Regions from separate parts of the Shinella sp. G-2 genome, predicted to be linked through region 1. Evidence: predicted binding sites of a transcription regulator. Region 1 holds the regulator's gene; each other region holds the start of a gene.

Region 1 (4,763 bases):
AAGGCGGAAACGCTGGCCGACGGCATGAAGCGCGCGACCGAATCGCTGGAAGGCGGCCGCGCCCGCGCCGCGCTGGAACGTCTCGTAGCGGTTTCCAACGAAGGCCAGGCGGAGTAGGATTGGCCATGACCGACATTCTGAAGAAGATCGAAGCCTACAAGCTGCAGGAAATCGCCGCCGCCAAGGCGCGCGTCGCCCCTGCCGAGCTTCGCGCCCGCATTCGCGACCAGGAGCCGCCGCGCGGCTTCTTCGCCAGCCTCAGGGACCGCAAGGCCGAAGGCCGTTTCGGCCTCATCGCCGAGATCAAGAAGGCAAGCCCTTCCAGGGGCCTCATCCGCCCGGACTTCGATCCGCCGGCGCTCGCCAGGGCCTATGAGGCGGGCGGCGCGGCGTGTCTCTCCGTGCTGACGGATACGCCGAGCTTCCAGGGCGCGCCGGAATTCCTGACCGCCGCACGCGAAGCCTGCGCGCTGCCTGCGCTGCGCAAGGATTTCATGTTCGACAGCTACCAGGTGCTGGAAGCCCGTGCCTGGGGCGCGGACTGCATTCTCCTCATCATGGCCTCGCTTGGCGACGACGCGGCGAAGATGCTGGAAGACGCCGCCTTCTCGCTCGGCATGGACGTGCTGATCGAGGTGCATGACGAAGAGGAAATGGAACGCGCGCTGAAGCTCAAGTCCAAGCTCGTCGGCGTCAACAACCGCAACCTGCGCACCTTCGACGTCGACCTCGCCGTCTCGGAAAAGCTGGCCGGCATGGTGCCGGACGACCGGCTGCTCGTCGGCGAGAGCGGCATCTTCACCCATGCCGATTGCGCGCGCCTCGGCAAGGTCGGCATTTCCACTTTCCTCGTCGGCGAAAGCCTGATGCGCAAGGACGACGTGACGGCCGCCACGCGCGAACTGCTCACCGGCGACGCCGGCATGCTGGCGGCGGAATGATGGCCGACGACGGCCGCACGCTCACCCATATCGACGCCTCCGGCGAAGCCAACATGGTGGATGTCGGCGACAAGGCCGAGACGGTGCGCATCGCCGTCGCCGAGGGCTTCATCCGCATGGCGCCGGCGACGCTCGACCTCATCCTCAAGGGCGATGCCAAGAAAGGCGACGTGATCGGCACGGCGCGCCTTGCCGGCATCATGGCCGCCAAGCAGACGGCAAGCCTCATCCCCCTCTGCCACCCGCTGATGCTGACCAAGGTGGCGTTGGAGATCCGCGAGGACCGTGCGCTTCCCGGCCTCAGGGTCGAGGCCATGGCCAAGCTCACCGGCCGCACCGGCGTGGAAATGGAGGCTCTGACGGCCGTCAGCGTCGCCTGCCTCACCGTCTACGACATGGCGAAGGCCGCCGACCGCGAAATGGAAATCGGCGGCGTGCGCCTCCGGGAAAAATCCGGCGGCCGTTCGGGCGACTACAAGCGGGAAGACGCCTGATGGCCCTCCTGCCCGTCGCCGACGCCCTAGAGCGCCTGCTGTCGGCGGCGAAGCCGGTTCGCCGGGTGGAGACGGTTGCGCTGCACGAGGCGGAAGGCCGCGTGCTCGCCGAGGACGTCGCCGCCCGCCTCACCCAGCCGCCCTTCGACAATTCCGCCATGGATGGCTACGCCGTCCGTCACGCCGACATCGCCGAGCGCGGCGCGATCCTCACGGTCGCCGGCACCTCGGCCGCCGGCCATGCCTTCATGGGCACCGCCGGGCGGGGCGAGGCCGTGCGTATCTTCACCGGCGCACCGCTGCCCGCCTTTGCCGATACGGTTCTTCTTCAGGAAGATGCCGAAGTCCTCGAGGACGGCCGCATCCGCACGACGTTCCTCACGCCGAAAGGCCGGCATATCCGCCCGCGCGGCCAGGATTTCTCCGAAGGCGACGTGGTGCTGAAGGCCGGAGACGTGCTCGATGCCGGCCGCCTGACGGTCGCGGCCGCGATGAACCATGCCCATCTTGCCGTCTATGCCCGCCCCCGCATCGCCGTGCTGGCGACCGGCGACGAACTCGTGCCGCCGGGCACGCCACCCGGCGCCAGCCAGATCATCGCCTCCAACACCTATGGCGTTTCGGCCATCGCGCGGGCCGCGGGCGCGGAGATCATCGACCTCGGCATCGTCGGCGACGACAAGCAGGCCCTGCTTGCGGCCGTGCGCAAGGCCCTGGCGCAGGACATCGACGTGCTCGTCACGCTCGGCGGCGCTTCGGTCGGCGATTTCGACCTCGTCCAGCCGGTGCTCGGCGAGGCCGGCATGGAACTCGATTTCTGGCGCATCGCCATGCGCCCCGGCAAGCCCCTGATGGTCGGCCGCCTCGGCCCCGTGCAGTTCGTCGGCCTTCCCGGCAATCCCGTTTCCAGCCTCGTCTGCGCCCATCTCTTCCTCGAACCGCTGGTCCGCCGCCTCGCCCATCTGCCGCCGAAGAACCGGCTGCGGCAGGCCGTGGCCGCCGTGCCGCTCAAGGAAAACGACCATCGGCAGGACTATGTGCGGGCGCGAATCGCGCTCGACCCGGCGGGCAACCTGACGGTCACGCCCTTCGACAAGCAGGATTCTTCCATGATGCAGGTCTTCGCGAAAGCCGAAGGTCTGCTGGTTCGTCCCCCCAATGCCCCTGCGGCCTCGGCGGGCGCGCCCTGCACGGTCCTCCTGCTGCGCGATCCCGCCGCCTGAACAGTATTATTGTTTCAGCGGCCTCTTGCAGAACACATATGGAACAGATAGTGTATGTTCTGGATTTGTTTCACGATTCTCGGTGGAGAGGCCATGCTGACGCGCAAACAACAGGAACTGCTCCTGTTCATTCACGAGCGTATGAAGGAATCCGGCATTCCTCCGTCCTTCGACGAGATGAAGGATGCCCTGGATCTCGCCTCCAAATCTGGCATCCATCGCCTCATCACCGCGCTCGAAGAGCGCGGCTTCATCCGCCGCCTGCCCAACCGGGCGCGCGCGCTTGAAGTCATCAAGCTGCCGGACGCCTATTCGCCGAGCCTGCAGCCGCGTCGCGGCTTCTCGCCCTCCGTCATCGAAGGCAGCCGTGGCAAGCAGCCGGCGGCGCCCGCACCCGTGCAGCGCAGTGCGCCTTCTGCGGTCGAGATGTCCTCCTCGGTCTCCGTGCCGGTCATGGGCCGCATCGCCGCCGGCGTGCCGATCTCGGCCATCCAGAACAATACCCACGACATTACCGTGCCCGCCGAGATGATCGGCAGCGGCGACCACTACGCCCTGGAAGTGAAGGGCGATTCGATGATCGAGGCCGGCATTCTCGACGGCGACACGGTCATCATCCGCAATGCCAGTAGCGCCAATCCCGGCGAGATCATCGTTGCGCTCGTCGATGACGAGGAAGCAACGCTGAAGCGCTTCCGCCGCAAGGGCGCCTCCATTGCGCTCGAAGCCGCCAACCCCGCCTACGAAACCCGCATTTTCGGGCCGGATCGCGTCAAGATCCAGGGCAAGCTCGTCGGCCTCATCCGCCGCTACAACTGAGCCGCCACCGCCGGCGTGAAACTGCCGGTGCGCCAGTCATAGGCGCGATGTCGCGCCCAGGGCCGGTCGAGCGTTTCGACCGCGGGGGTCACGATGGCGGAGGACAGAGGAGCGGCAGACAGGCGCGCGGATACACCCGTACCCGCGTCAGCCGATTGCCCCGCGTCGGCAGGTCTGATTTCCAGTGCGCCCGTTCGCCGCAAGTGGCGAGCCGTCACCAGTCGCGCGCCTGAACGGCACGCATCGATCCGCAACGGAAACGGCACGACGACGAGATCGGCATTGTCGCAGGCCGTGCCGAGAAACGCGGTGTCTTCCAGCGTGACGATCCGCCAGCCGCTCGGCGATATCGCAGCACAGAAGGCTTTCGCCTCGCAGACGAAGGCCCGCGTCTTTCCGGCCGTGGCGAACGCGTCCGTCATGGCGGCCAGGGCGTTTTGCCGGTCCGCCTTCCGGCGCGGCCGCTTCCCATCCCTGGCAGTTTCGCCTGCACCGTCGGCGGCGTTCGCTTCTTCACGAAACAGTCCGGCGGTCTTCCGCAGCTCAGGCTTCCGGTGGCCGCTCAGGCGAAGCGCGCGGCGCCATTGATCGTAGATGAAGTCCGTCGGCCGGGCGCGGTTCGTTGCGGCACTGTCGTTCTCAAGGATGGCGACGAGACGCCCGTCTTCCGATACCAGCACTTCCGGCGCCGCGCCGCCTGGCCAGAACGCAAGGCCGGCGCCGAACAGCACGAGCAGCGTCCCGGCATGCCGCAGGCGCGTGCGCAGCAGGCAGGCAAGGCCGCCGCCGAGACCGATCAGCAGGAAGGCGAGCGGGGGAATGCGGCCCGTCACGATCTCCCCCTTCCAGCCGGCCACCCAGTTCGACAGCGCGATCATCCATTCGATGCCTTTGCCCATGATGGCGAAGGGAATGGCGTCGAGACCGAAGGGCATCAGCAGCACGGCGATGAGGCCGAACGGCATGACGATGGCGCTGATCACAGGCATGGCCAGCAGATTGCCGGCGAGCCCATAGGCGGGAATGCGGTGAAAGTGGCCGACGGAATAGATCAGCGTCGCAACGCCGCCGATCAGCGAGGACAGAAGCAGTCCGCCGAGGAAGCGGCCCACCGCCCCGCCGAAAAGCTGGAACGGTCCTCCCCGCCCCTCCTGCCGCGCCGGTCGCTCCCGCCAGGCGGCATAGCCGGCAACGAGGCCGAGCGTTGCCGCATAGGACATCTGGAAACCCGGATTGGTGATGGCCGACGGTGTCACCGCAAGGATGATGATCGCCGAAAGCGCCAC
Region 2 (4,763 bases), on a different contig from region 1:
TGTCATCCGGCGTCGCGCCGAGGATGGAGAGCATAGCGGTCGTCGCCATGAAGCGGCGGCCGTCATAGGCGCCGTCTGGGCGCGGCGTGCCGGGCTTCCACTGCAGCAGCGGGCGGATGAGATCGGCGAGGCGCTCCAGAATGTCGATGCGCACGGCGCGCTTGCCGAGGAAACGGAAGCCGGCGAGCTTGTAGAAGGCGCGCTCATAGCTCGGATCTGTGACGACGGAGGTGCGACCGGCGGCGAGCACGGGAATGAGGTCGCCATAACCGGGCTTGTCGAGGCCGTCATTCTTCAGCGCCCAGAGCAGCGTGATCAGCTCGGCCGGGGCCGGCTTCAGCAGCGCGGGCATGAAGATGTGGTAGGCGCCGAAGCGGATGCCGTGCTTGCGCATGGAGGCGCGGGCGTCCTGGTCGAGCGACTTCACGTCGTCGGCGACGTCGCGGCGGAAGAGCACGCCGAGATTTTCCACGAGCTGGAAGGCGAGGCCCTTGGCAAGGCCCTGCAGGTCTTCCGCGCGGGAAAGATCGTCGAGCGGCTTCAGCACGGTCGCGATATGGTGATTGACGAAACGTTCGATGCGGGCGGCGACATGGTCGCGCGCGTTGCCGGTCAGCTGCTCGTCGGAGAGCAGGATGACGCGCGGGCGCATGATATGGTCGGACGCGGCAAGACGGGCGACGGGATCGCCGAGCCAGCGCACCGTGCCGTCGGAGCCGAGCGCGAGATCGGCATTGCCGGCGGCGTGCAGGCGTGCGGCCCGGGCCTCGAACTCCAGCGCAAGCGCCTTCTGCGCGGCGGCCTGCACGGCCTTCGCGTCGGGACCTTCCGTTCCGGAGGCGAGCGTGAACCGGAACCCGGCCAACTGCCCTACGTGATGTCCTTCTACGAAGACATCGCCATTCACACTGATTTCAGCTTCCAGCATCGCATTCTCTCTCAGGCGCTTCATGAGCACAGATGTCCTGCGATCAACAAAGCGTTTCGTCAACCGTTCATGTAGCGCATCGGACAATCGGTCTTCGATTTCCCGCGTCTTTTCCTGCCAGTGTGTCGGATCGGCAAGCCATCCGGGCCGATTCGACACATAGGTCCAGGTCCTTATCTGCGCGATTCGCGCCGAAAGCGTGTCGATTTCGCCATCGGTGCGATCGGCCCGGCGCACCTGGTCCGCCATGAAGTCTTCGTTAACCGTGCCGCGTTTTACGAGGTCCGCATAGAGCGTCGAGATGAGGTCGGCGTGCTGGGCGGGCGTGATGCGGCGATAGTCCGGCAGCGCGCAGGCCTCCCAGAGCTTTTCGACACGCTCGGGCGTGGTGGCGAGGTCGCGGACATCGGGGTAGCGCGAAAGATGTTCCAGCGCCTGCTGGTCGACGGCCGGCAGCGCCCGCGTCAGGCCGTTGATCGGCGGCGGGGCGTCGAGCGACTGGCGGAGCGCCTGCAGCGAGGCATAGTCGAAGCGCGTCGTGCGCCATTGCAGCACCTTGATGGGATCGAAGTGATGCGTCTCGATGCGCTTCACCAGCTCGTCGTCGAAGGGATCGACCCGGCCGGTCACGCCGAAGGTGCCGTCGCGCAGGTGCCGGCCGGCGCGGCCGGCGATCTGCGCGAGTTCGGCGGGGTTGAGGTTGCGGAACTGGTAGCCGTCGAACTTGCGGTCCTGCGCGAAGGCGACATGGTCGACGTCGAGATTGAGGCCCATGCCGATGGCATCGGTGGCGACGAGATATTCGACGTCGCCTTCCTGGTAGAGCGCGACCTGGGCATTGCGGGTGCGCGGGCTGAGCGCGCCGAGGACGACGGCAGCCCCGCCGCGCTGGCGGCGGATCAGCTCGGCGATGGCATAGACCTCGTCGGCCGAGAAGGCGACGATGGCGGTGCGCTGCGGCAGACGGGTGATCTTCTTGGAGCCGGCATAGAAGAGCTGGGAGAGGCGCGGCCGCTCGATGACATGGATGCCGGGCAGGAGCTGCTCGAGGATCGGCTTCATGGTGGCCGCGCCGAGCAGCAGCGTCTCGTCGCGGCCACGCAGGTGCAGCACCCGGTCGGTGAAGATGTGGCCGCGCTCGAGGTCGCCGGCCAGCTGCACCTCGTCGATGGCGACGAAGGCGGCGCGTGTCTCGCGCGGCATCGCCTCCACGGTGCAGACCGAAAAGCGCGCCATATGCGGCGTGATCTTCTCCTCGCCGGTGACGAGGGCGACATTGTGCTGGCCGACCTTCTCGACGAGCCGCGTATAGACCTCGCGCGCGAGCAGCCGCAGAGGCAGGCCGATAATGCCTGTCTCATGGGCCACCATGCGCTCGATTGCGTAGTGGGTCTTGCCCGTGTTGGTCGGGCCGAGCACCGCGGTGACCCCGCGGCCGCTCAAGATCATGGGTGCTTGCGACAAGTCACGTCCCGGCAGGTTTCAAACGTCGGCTCACAGATGCCCATCGGGGCGGGGAATGGCAAGAGGCAAGGCGAAATGCGGCGGTTTTGGGGGCTTTTTGCCGGCGCCCTGGAACAGGGTGCGAACGAAACGGAGACGAATCGCTGACTCGGCGCGATTCCGGGTTTGTTCACCGCAAGGGGTAGGCGGCTCCCAGATCGGGAGCCACGAAATATTGAATCGGATCAAATGGTAAGCGGCGATGCGCGCCGGCGGGAACCGTCACGCCGGATGATCGTGCAGATCCGCGCCATCCCAGCCGCCGCCGGCCTCGTAGAGCGGGAAGACCTCTTCCGTGAGATAGGGGCCGCCGCCGACCGATTCCTTCGAGGACATCAGCACGAAGCGATTCACGGTGAAGGGGGCGGTGTAGAAATTGCCGCGACCGGTGAGATAATGGGCGACGTCCTCAGGGCGGGCGTTGCGCAGGCGGGCGAGCGTGACATGGGGGGTGAACTTGCGCGGATCGGCCGGCAGGCCGAGGCGCTGGCAGATCCGCTCGATTTCGCCCTGGAGGGCATACATTTCCGGGGCGGGCGTCACGCTGGCATAGACGGAATGGGGTTTCTTCGAGCCGAAGGAGCCCATGCCGGAGAGGGAGAGCTGGAATTCCGGCCGCTCGATGCGGTCGAGCCTGTCGACCACCTCGTCGGCGGTGCGCCCGTCGATATCGCCGATGAAGCGCAGGGTGATGTGGAAATTCTCGACATCGATCCAGCGGGCTCCGGGAAGGCCGCCCCTCAGAAGCGAGAGGCTCATTGCCGCATTCCGCGGCACTTCGAGGGCAACGAAAAGTCTCGGCATGGCGACTTCTCCCTACTGGAATGTACCGTCAGCGAATCACGCAACGGATTTTTAGGCAACCCTTATTTCGCACCCGCGAAAACTACTCCCCCGCCTTTATGGACGCGAGGAAGGCTTCCGCCGCGGGAAGGAACGACCGGACCATGACGTCCACGCCCTCGGGATTGGGATGCATGCCGTCCTCGATCTGCAGGTTCGCATGCGTCACCACGCCGTCGAGGAAGAAGGGATAGAGCGGCACGCCATGTTTGTCCGCGAGGCGCTTGTAGATGCCGTTGAAGCGCTCGGCATAGTCCGCGCCCATGTTGGGCGGTGCCATCATGCCGGCGAGCAGCACCGCGATGCCGCGCTCCCTGAGGCGCGTCAGCATGGCGTCGAGGTTCTTTTCGGTCTCCTCCGGGGCAATGCCGCGCAGAGCGTCATTGGCGCCGAGTTCGAGAATCACACCGTCGGTTCCCTCCGGAATCGACCAGTCGAGGCGGGCAAGGCCGCCTGAACTCGTGTCGCCGGAAACGCCGGCATTGGCGATCTCGACGTCGTGGCCCTTGTCGCGCAAGGCCTTTTCCAGCTTCACGGGAAAGGCGTCGGCGGCGGGCAACTGGTAGCCGGCCATGAGGCTGTCGCCGAAACCCACCAGTTTCACGGGCTCGGCCCTGGCGAAGCCGGCGGATAACAAAGCTGTGATTGCAAGTGAGGCGAAAAATCCGAGCGCCGCTTTAAACGACATAGAGCTATTCCTAGATTGCTGGCATTCCAGTCTTTCCCATACATATAGGGCAGAATTCCTTGGCCAAAACCATCATCGATCTCAAAAAAGCCGATCTCACCCTCGGCCAGGCGGCCGCTTCCGTTCATGTGCTGAAGGGGATCGACCTTGTCATCGATGCAGGGGAATCGGTCGGCATCGTCGGCCCGTCGGGGTCGGGCAAGTCGACGCTGCTGATGGTGCTGGCGGGGCTCGAGCGGCTGGACAGGGGCGAGATCCATATCGACGGCGCGGGTCTGCATGGCATGAACGAGGACCGGGTGGCCGATTTCCGCGGCCGCAACATCGGCATCGTCTTCCAGTCCTTCCATCTCATTCCCAACATGACGGCGCTCGAGAACGTCGCGGTGCCGCTGGAGCTTGCCAATGTGCGCGATGCCTTCGAGATCGCCCGGCGCGAGCTCGTGGCCGTCGGGCTCGGCGAGCGGCTGTCGCATTATCCCGGCCAGCTCTCCGGCGGCGAGCAGCAGCGCGTGGCGATTGCCCGCGCCCTGGCGCCCGCGCCGAAACTGCTGATCGCGGACGAGCCGACCGGCAATCTCGACACCGAGACTGGTCGGCAGATCGCCGATCTCCTGTTCTCCAAGCAGGCCGAGCGCGGCATGACGCTGGTGCTGGTGACGCACGATCCCGCCCTTGCCGCCCGCTGCGGCCGGCAGATCGCCATGCGCTCCGGCGAGATCGTCTCGGGCGCGGCGCCTGTCCGGCTTCAGGCCGAAGCGGTGCCGGCATGAGGGGCGGAACCGTCCTCCGGCAGTTTCC
Region 3 (4,763 bases), on a different contig from region 1:
ATTGGATGACCTCCTCGCGCCGCTCGTGTTCGAAGTCCACGTCGATATCCGGTGGTTCGTCGCGCTCTTGGCTGATGAAGCGTTCAAACAGGAGATCGTTGGTCTCCGGGTCGATAGAGGTGACGCCGAGGCAATAGCAAACCGCCGAGTTTGCCGCCGATCCCCTCCCCTGACAGAGGATGCCTTTTGATCGCGCAAAACGGACGATGGAATAGACCGTCAGGAAATAGGGCGCATAGTTCATCGCCCGGATCAGTTCGAGCTCATCTCGCAGCGATTTCCTGACCTTGTCGGGCACGCCCTCGGGGTAACGATAGGCAGCCCCTTCCCAGGTGAATTTGACCAGAGATTGCTGCGGATCGAGGCCAGGAACAATGGCTTCTTCCGGGTACTGATACTGCAGTTCCTTGAGATCGAAATTGCAGCGTTCGACGATCTCCCGGCTTCGGGCGAGTGCTTCCGGATACTCGGAAAAAAGCCGGTGCATCTCCTCAGGCGCCTTGAGAAAGCGATCAGCGTGACGCTCCCGATCGAAACCGACATCATCGATTGTCGTCCGCGTGCGGATGCAGGTTACGACATCCTGAAGCTGGCGCCGGCCCGGCTCGTGAAACAGCACATCATTGGTGACGACGGTGCGAACCTTCAAGCGCGCGGCCATAGCGGCGATACCGTGCAGGCGCAGACGATCGAGCGGCCGGCGACGCAGGCAGAGGCTGACATAGGCCCTATCGCCGAACAGCTCAGCCATCTTACGCAACTGCACGCCGCAGGCCTCATCGGCTTCGTCGGGCACCAGCACCCCAATCAATCCAGCAGCGTGCTCAGCGACATCTGCAAAATCGATCAGGCAATTGCCCTTGCCACCGCGGCTTTTTCCAAGGGACAGCAGCCGCGTCAGCCGCGAATAGGCCGGCCGATCCATGGGATAGACCAGGATCGACATGCCGTCGGCCAGGTCGAGCCGGCAGCCGACGACAAGCCGAACACCGGTGGTCTTGGCCGCATCCCACGCTCGCACGATGCCGGCGAGGCTGTTGCGGTCGACGACGCCGAGCGCGTCGATGCCGAGCGCGGCGGCCGTGGCGAACAACTCGGCGGCGCTAGACGCTCCTCGCAAGAAGCTGAAGTGGGTGGTTACCTGGAGTTCGGCGTATCTCATCCGAACACCCCATGAATAAACCACAGGTGCGAACCGGTCTCAGGATCGATACCGTCGCCAGCGCGGTAGACCCAGTAACGCTCGCCAAGCTCGTCCTCGACCACGAAATAGTCCCTGACAGCCTGAAACTCGCGGGGCCGGCGCCACCACTCGCCAAAAATCCGCTCCGGGCCATCGGCGCGCACGACTTTTCGGCGCCTTCCGCGCCACGCAAACACTGCCGGAGGCTGGTCCGGCAGGAGCGCAATCACCTCGATGCGCTCCGGGTTTGCGAAGAGCCGCGTCGGCCGCGGCCATTTCACGGCCCAGGCCTCGCCGATGTCAGGCGCGGTCGCGGCAATCCGCCGGACCGAACGCTCCGGCACGTCGGAGGCAACGGGCGCGACGCGAAAGAGCCGGTGGCCGCGATTGCCGAGAATGTCGACCAGCGGCGTGATGTCGGCGACCTCTTCTTCGATCAGCGAGGAAGCAATCTGACGTTCCTCTAGGGGCTCGGCAAAGACGGCGACCAGCACCAGCTTCTCGATGCCGAAGCCGGGATCGATCCTCTCGATGCGGTCGCAGAGCAGCTTCGACAGGCGCGCCGGATCGCGAACTGGTTTGGCAAGACCGGCACGCAGATGCTGCCTGGTGTTGTCGACGCGATGGACGAAGAGGTCGCAGCGCCGCGCGCCAAGACCGTCTTCGGCAAGGCGAGCGGAGAGCTGGCCGACCAGCCGGCGGACATATCGGATAATCGTTTCCGGTGCGCCGATCGGCTCGGCGAAGCTCCTCGAGACCTCGACGAGCTCTGGTGTACGGATCGGCTCGATCGGCTCGGCGATCCGCCCAAACAATTGATCCAGTCGACGCGCCACCTCCGGCCCGAACCGCAGCGTTAGCGGTGCGCGCGGCATGGCGGAGAGCTGGCCGACGGTGTCGATACCAAGAACGCGCAACCCCTTGATGATCTCCGCCGGCAGCCGTAGCGCTACGATCGGCAAGTCAACAACCGTTTTCGAGACATCGCCAACGGGCACGATCGTCGTCTCCGCCGCGAGCAGCCGCGCCAGCGCGTGCGCGGCGCCCCAGCTATCGGCCACGGCCGCGCGCGCCGTCAGCCCGTGACCGCGAAAGCGATTGACGAGACCCGACAGGAGAAGGCTTTCGCCGCCCTGAAGGTGGTCGGCACCTTCTGTATCCATGACCAGGCCGTCCCCGCCATCGACGGCGACCACCGGGCTGTATTGCCGGAGCGCCCAGAGCGCCAAGCGCTCCAGCGCCACAGCATCCTCTGCCGGCGCCGCGTCGACCACCAGGAGATCGGCGATCATCGCCTGTGCTTTGCTGGCCGGCATGCCAATGCGAAGACCGAGCTTCAGGGCAGCTGGATCGGCGGCCGAGACCCAGCGTTTCGAGCCGCTGCGCGCAATCACCACGAGCGGCCTGTCAGCCGGCAACGCTTCGCCAGCGCGCCGCCGGATACGCTCGGTCGAGAGCTGCGGGAAGTAGACAGATACGACCCTTGGCATCGGGAGCTCCAATTTCAAATTCGGCGCATTCGCCCGCCTTGACGCGCATGAGTTCTGCCAGCCAGCGCGCCCTCCCGACGCCCGCGACCGGCAACCGTTGCGATGGCAGCGTGCTGATGCGCCACCGGGTCGTCGATGCCGTCGGCTGCCCATAGTCCGAGGCCTCGTTCTGTCGTCGCCATCGCCGCAGGACGATCCCCATGGCGCCCGTCCTTTCGGCGGCAAGCTGCAGGCGCCTCGAGGCGTTCATCGGCAGACGAACGAGCTCGCCGACGACCGCAGCAAGCCCGCCGAAGGACAGCCCCTCCTCCATGGCGGACAGCGCCTCCTCTTCGCGGTCGCTTTCGCAAAAGACGACGCGATCCGGATGGAGCCCCGCCTGGGCAACGGCGGGAAAAAACAGGTCCGGGCGCGTCATGCACCAGAGCACTTTGCCCCGCGACCTGGCAGCGATGCCTGCCACGAAGAGCGCCGCCGCGGCCCCGTCGACCGTCCCGCCGCCGCCACCGGCGACTTCATGCAGCGCGCCGAAGGCAAGCCCTCCGCCCGGCAATGCCCGGTCGATCTCGGTAACACCGAAAGGCAAGACCTGCCGCGCGCGCTGCGGGCTGCCTTCCAGCTGGCCGATACGCTCGCGAAGTTCCGCCAGGACGGGGTTGAGGGCATGATTGGCCACGGCAGAATTGTTGCTCCTTCGGGGTTTGCAGCGGTTTTCCAAGCTGATATGTTCATTATTTGTTCCGATTGCTCAACTGAGTCAATCGGGCCTCCGGTCCGGAAAATGTTCCTTGGCTAAGTCGTTGAAACGAATCCGTTAGCCGCATCAAGGAGATATCCGGGCGTCGGGGGTCAGGAAAATTTTCTTATGGTGTCTGGGGACAAATGGCGGCGGCGCATCTCGAAAAACTGAACGACCGGCAGCGCGAGGCGGTCGAACACGGCATTGGCCTGGCCGAGGGACAGATCGGCGGACCGCTGCTCATCATCGCGGGCGCTGGAAGCGGCAAGACCAACACGTTGGCACATCGCGTCGCCCACCTGATCGTCAACGGCGCCGATCCGCGCCGCATCCTGCTGATGACCTTTTCCCGCCGGGCTGCATCGGAAATGGCAAAGCGCGTGCAGCGCATATGCCGGCAGGTGCTCGGCGACAACGCCGCTATCATGACGGACGCGCTGGCCTGGGCGGGGACGTTTCACGGGATCGGCGCGCGGCTCTTGCGGATGTATGCCGAGCAGATCGGCCTCAGCGTCGATTTCACCATCCACGACCGCGAAGATTCTGCGGATCTCATGAACCTCGTCCGGCACGAGCTGGGCTTTTCGTCCAAGCAGAGCCGATTTCCCACGAAGGGGACCTGCATCGCGATCTATTCCCGCGTGGTCAATTCGCAGGTGTCGATCAAGGAGGTCCTGAAATCCTGGTACCCCTGGGTGCTGGAATGGGAAGAGGAGCTGAAGCAGCTTTTTGCCGCCTACACCGAGGCCAAGCAGGTGCAGAATGTCCTGGATTACGACGATCTGCTGCTCTACTGGGCGCAGATGGTTTCCGAACCAGAGCTTGCAGAGGATGTCGGCAACCGCTTCGACCACATCCTCGTCGACGAATACCAGGACACCAACCGCCTGCAGGCGTCGATCCTCATGTCGCTGGCGCCGGGCGGCCGTGGCCTGACGGTTGTCGGTGACGACGCGCAGTCGATCTATTCCTTTCGTGCGGCAACCATCCGCAACATCCTGGATTTTCCACAGGAATTCTCACCGAAGCCCGCCGACGTCATCACGCTCGACCGCAATTATCGCTCGACGCAGCCGATCCTGGCAGCGGCCAATGCCGTCATCGAATTGGCACGCGAGCGATACACGAAAAACCTCTGGACCGACCGCGCGTCGGAGCAGCGCCCGATGCTGGTGACGGTCAAGGACGAGGTCGACCAGGCCGCCTATATCGTCGAGCAGGTGCTCGCCAACCGGGAAGTGGGCGTCACCCTGAAACAGCAGGCCGTGCTGTTCAGAACGTCAAGCCATAGTAGCGCTTTGGAAATCGAACTCACGCGTCGAAACATCCCGTTCGTCAAATTTGGTGGGCT

The links. The regulator LexA, encoded in region 1, represses DNA repair genes until DNA is damaged. The targets are predictions, from matches to a motif close to TGTTCNNNNTGTGTTCNG.
Region 2: a site for LexA is predicted at 2,502-2,519, ahead of V8U06_RS15240 (helicase-related protein). Genes of this name have one in related genera too.
Region 3: a site for LexA is predicted at 3,399-3,416, ahead of V8U06_RS19245 (ImuA family protein). Genes of this name have one in related genera too.

What each region holds. Positions count from the first base shown of each region.
Region 1 covers NZ_JBBEYH010000009.1:139,106-143,868, forward strand. The annotation lists gene trpD (anthranilate phosphoribosyltransferase) at 1-117, shown strand, start outside; gene trpC (indole-3-glycerol phosphate synthase TrpC) at 126-941, shown strand; gene moaC (cyclic pyranopterin monophosphate synthase MoaC) at 941-1,435, shown strand; gene V8U06_RS16410 (molybdopterin molybdotransferase MoeA) at 1,435-2,658, shown strand; gene lexA (transcriptional repressor LexA) at 2,752-3,477, shown strand; gene V8U06_RS16420 (ComEC/Rec2 family competence protein) at 3,468-4,763, opposite strand, start outside.
Region 2 covers NZ_JBBEYH010000008.1:86,981-91,743, reverse strand. The annotation lists gene V8U06_RS15240 (helicase-related protein) at 1-2,377, opposite strand, end outside; gene thpR (RNA 2',3'-cyclic phosphodiesterase) at 2,654-3,235, opposite strand; gene V8U06_RS15230 (arylesterase) at 3,318-3,962, opposite strand; gene V8U06_RS15225 (ABC transporter ATP-binding protein) at 4,022-4,735, shown strand; gene V8U06_RS15220 (ABC transporter permease) at 4,732-4,763, shown strand, end outside.
Region 3 covers NZ_JBBEYH010000014.1:25,198-29,960, forward strand. The annotation lists gene V8U06_RS19235 (error-prone DNA polymerase) at 1-1,162, opposite strand, end outside; gene V8U06_RS19240 (Y-family DNA polymerase) at 1,159-2,673, opposite strand; gene V8U06_RS19245 (ImuA family protein) at 2,591-3,349, opposite strand; gene V8U06_RS19250 (ATP-dependent helicase) at 3,556-4,763, shown strand, end outside.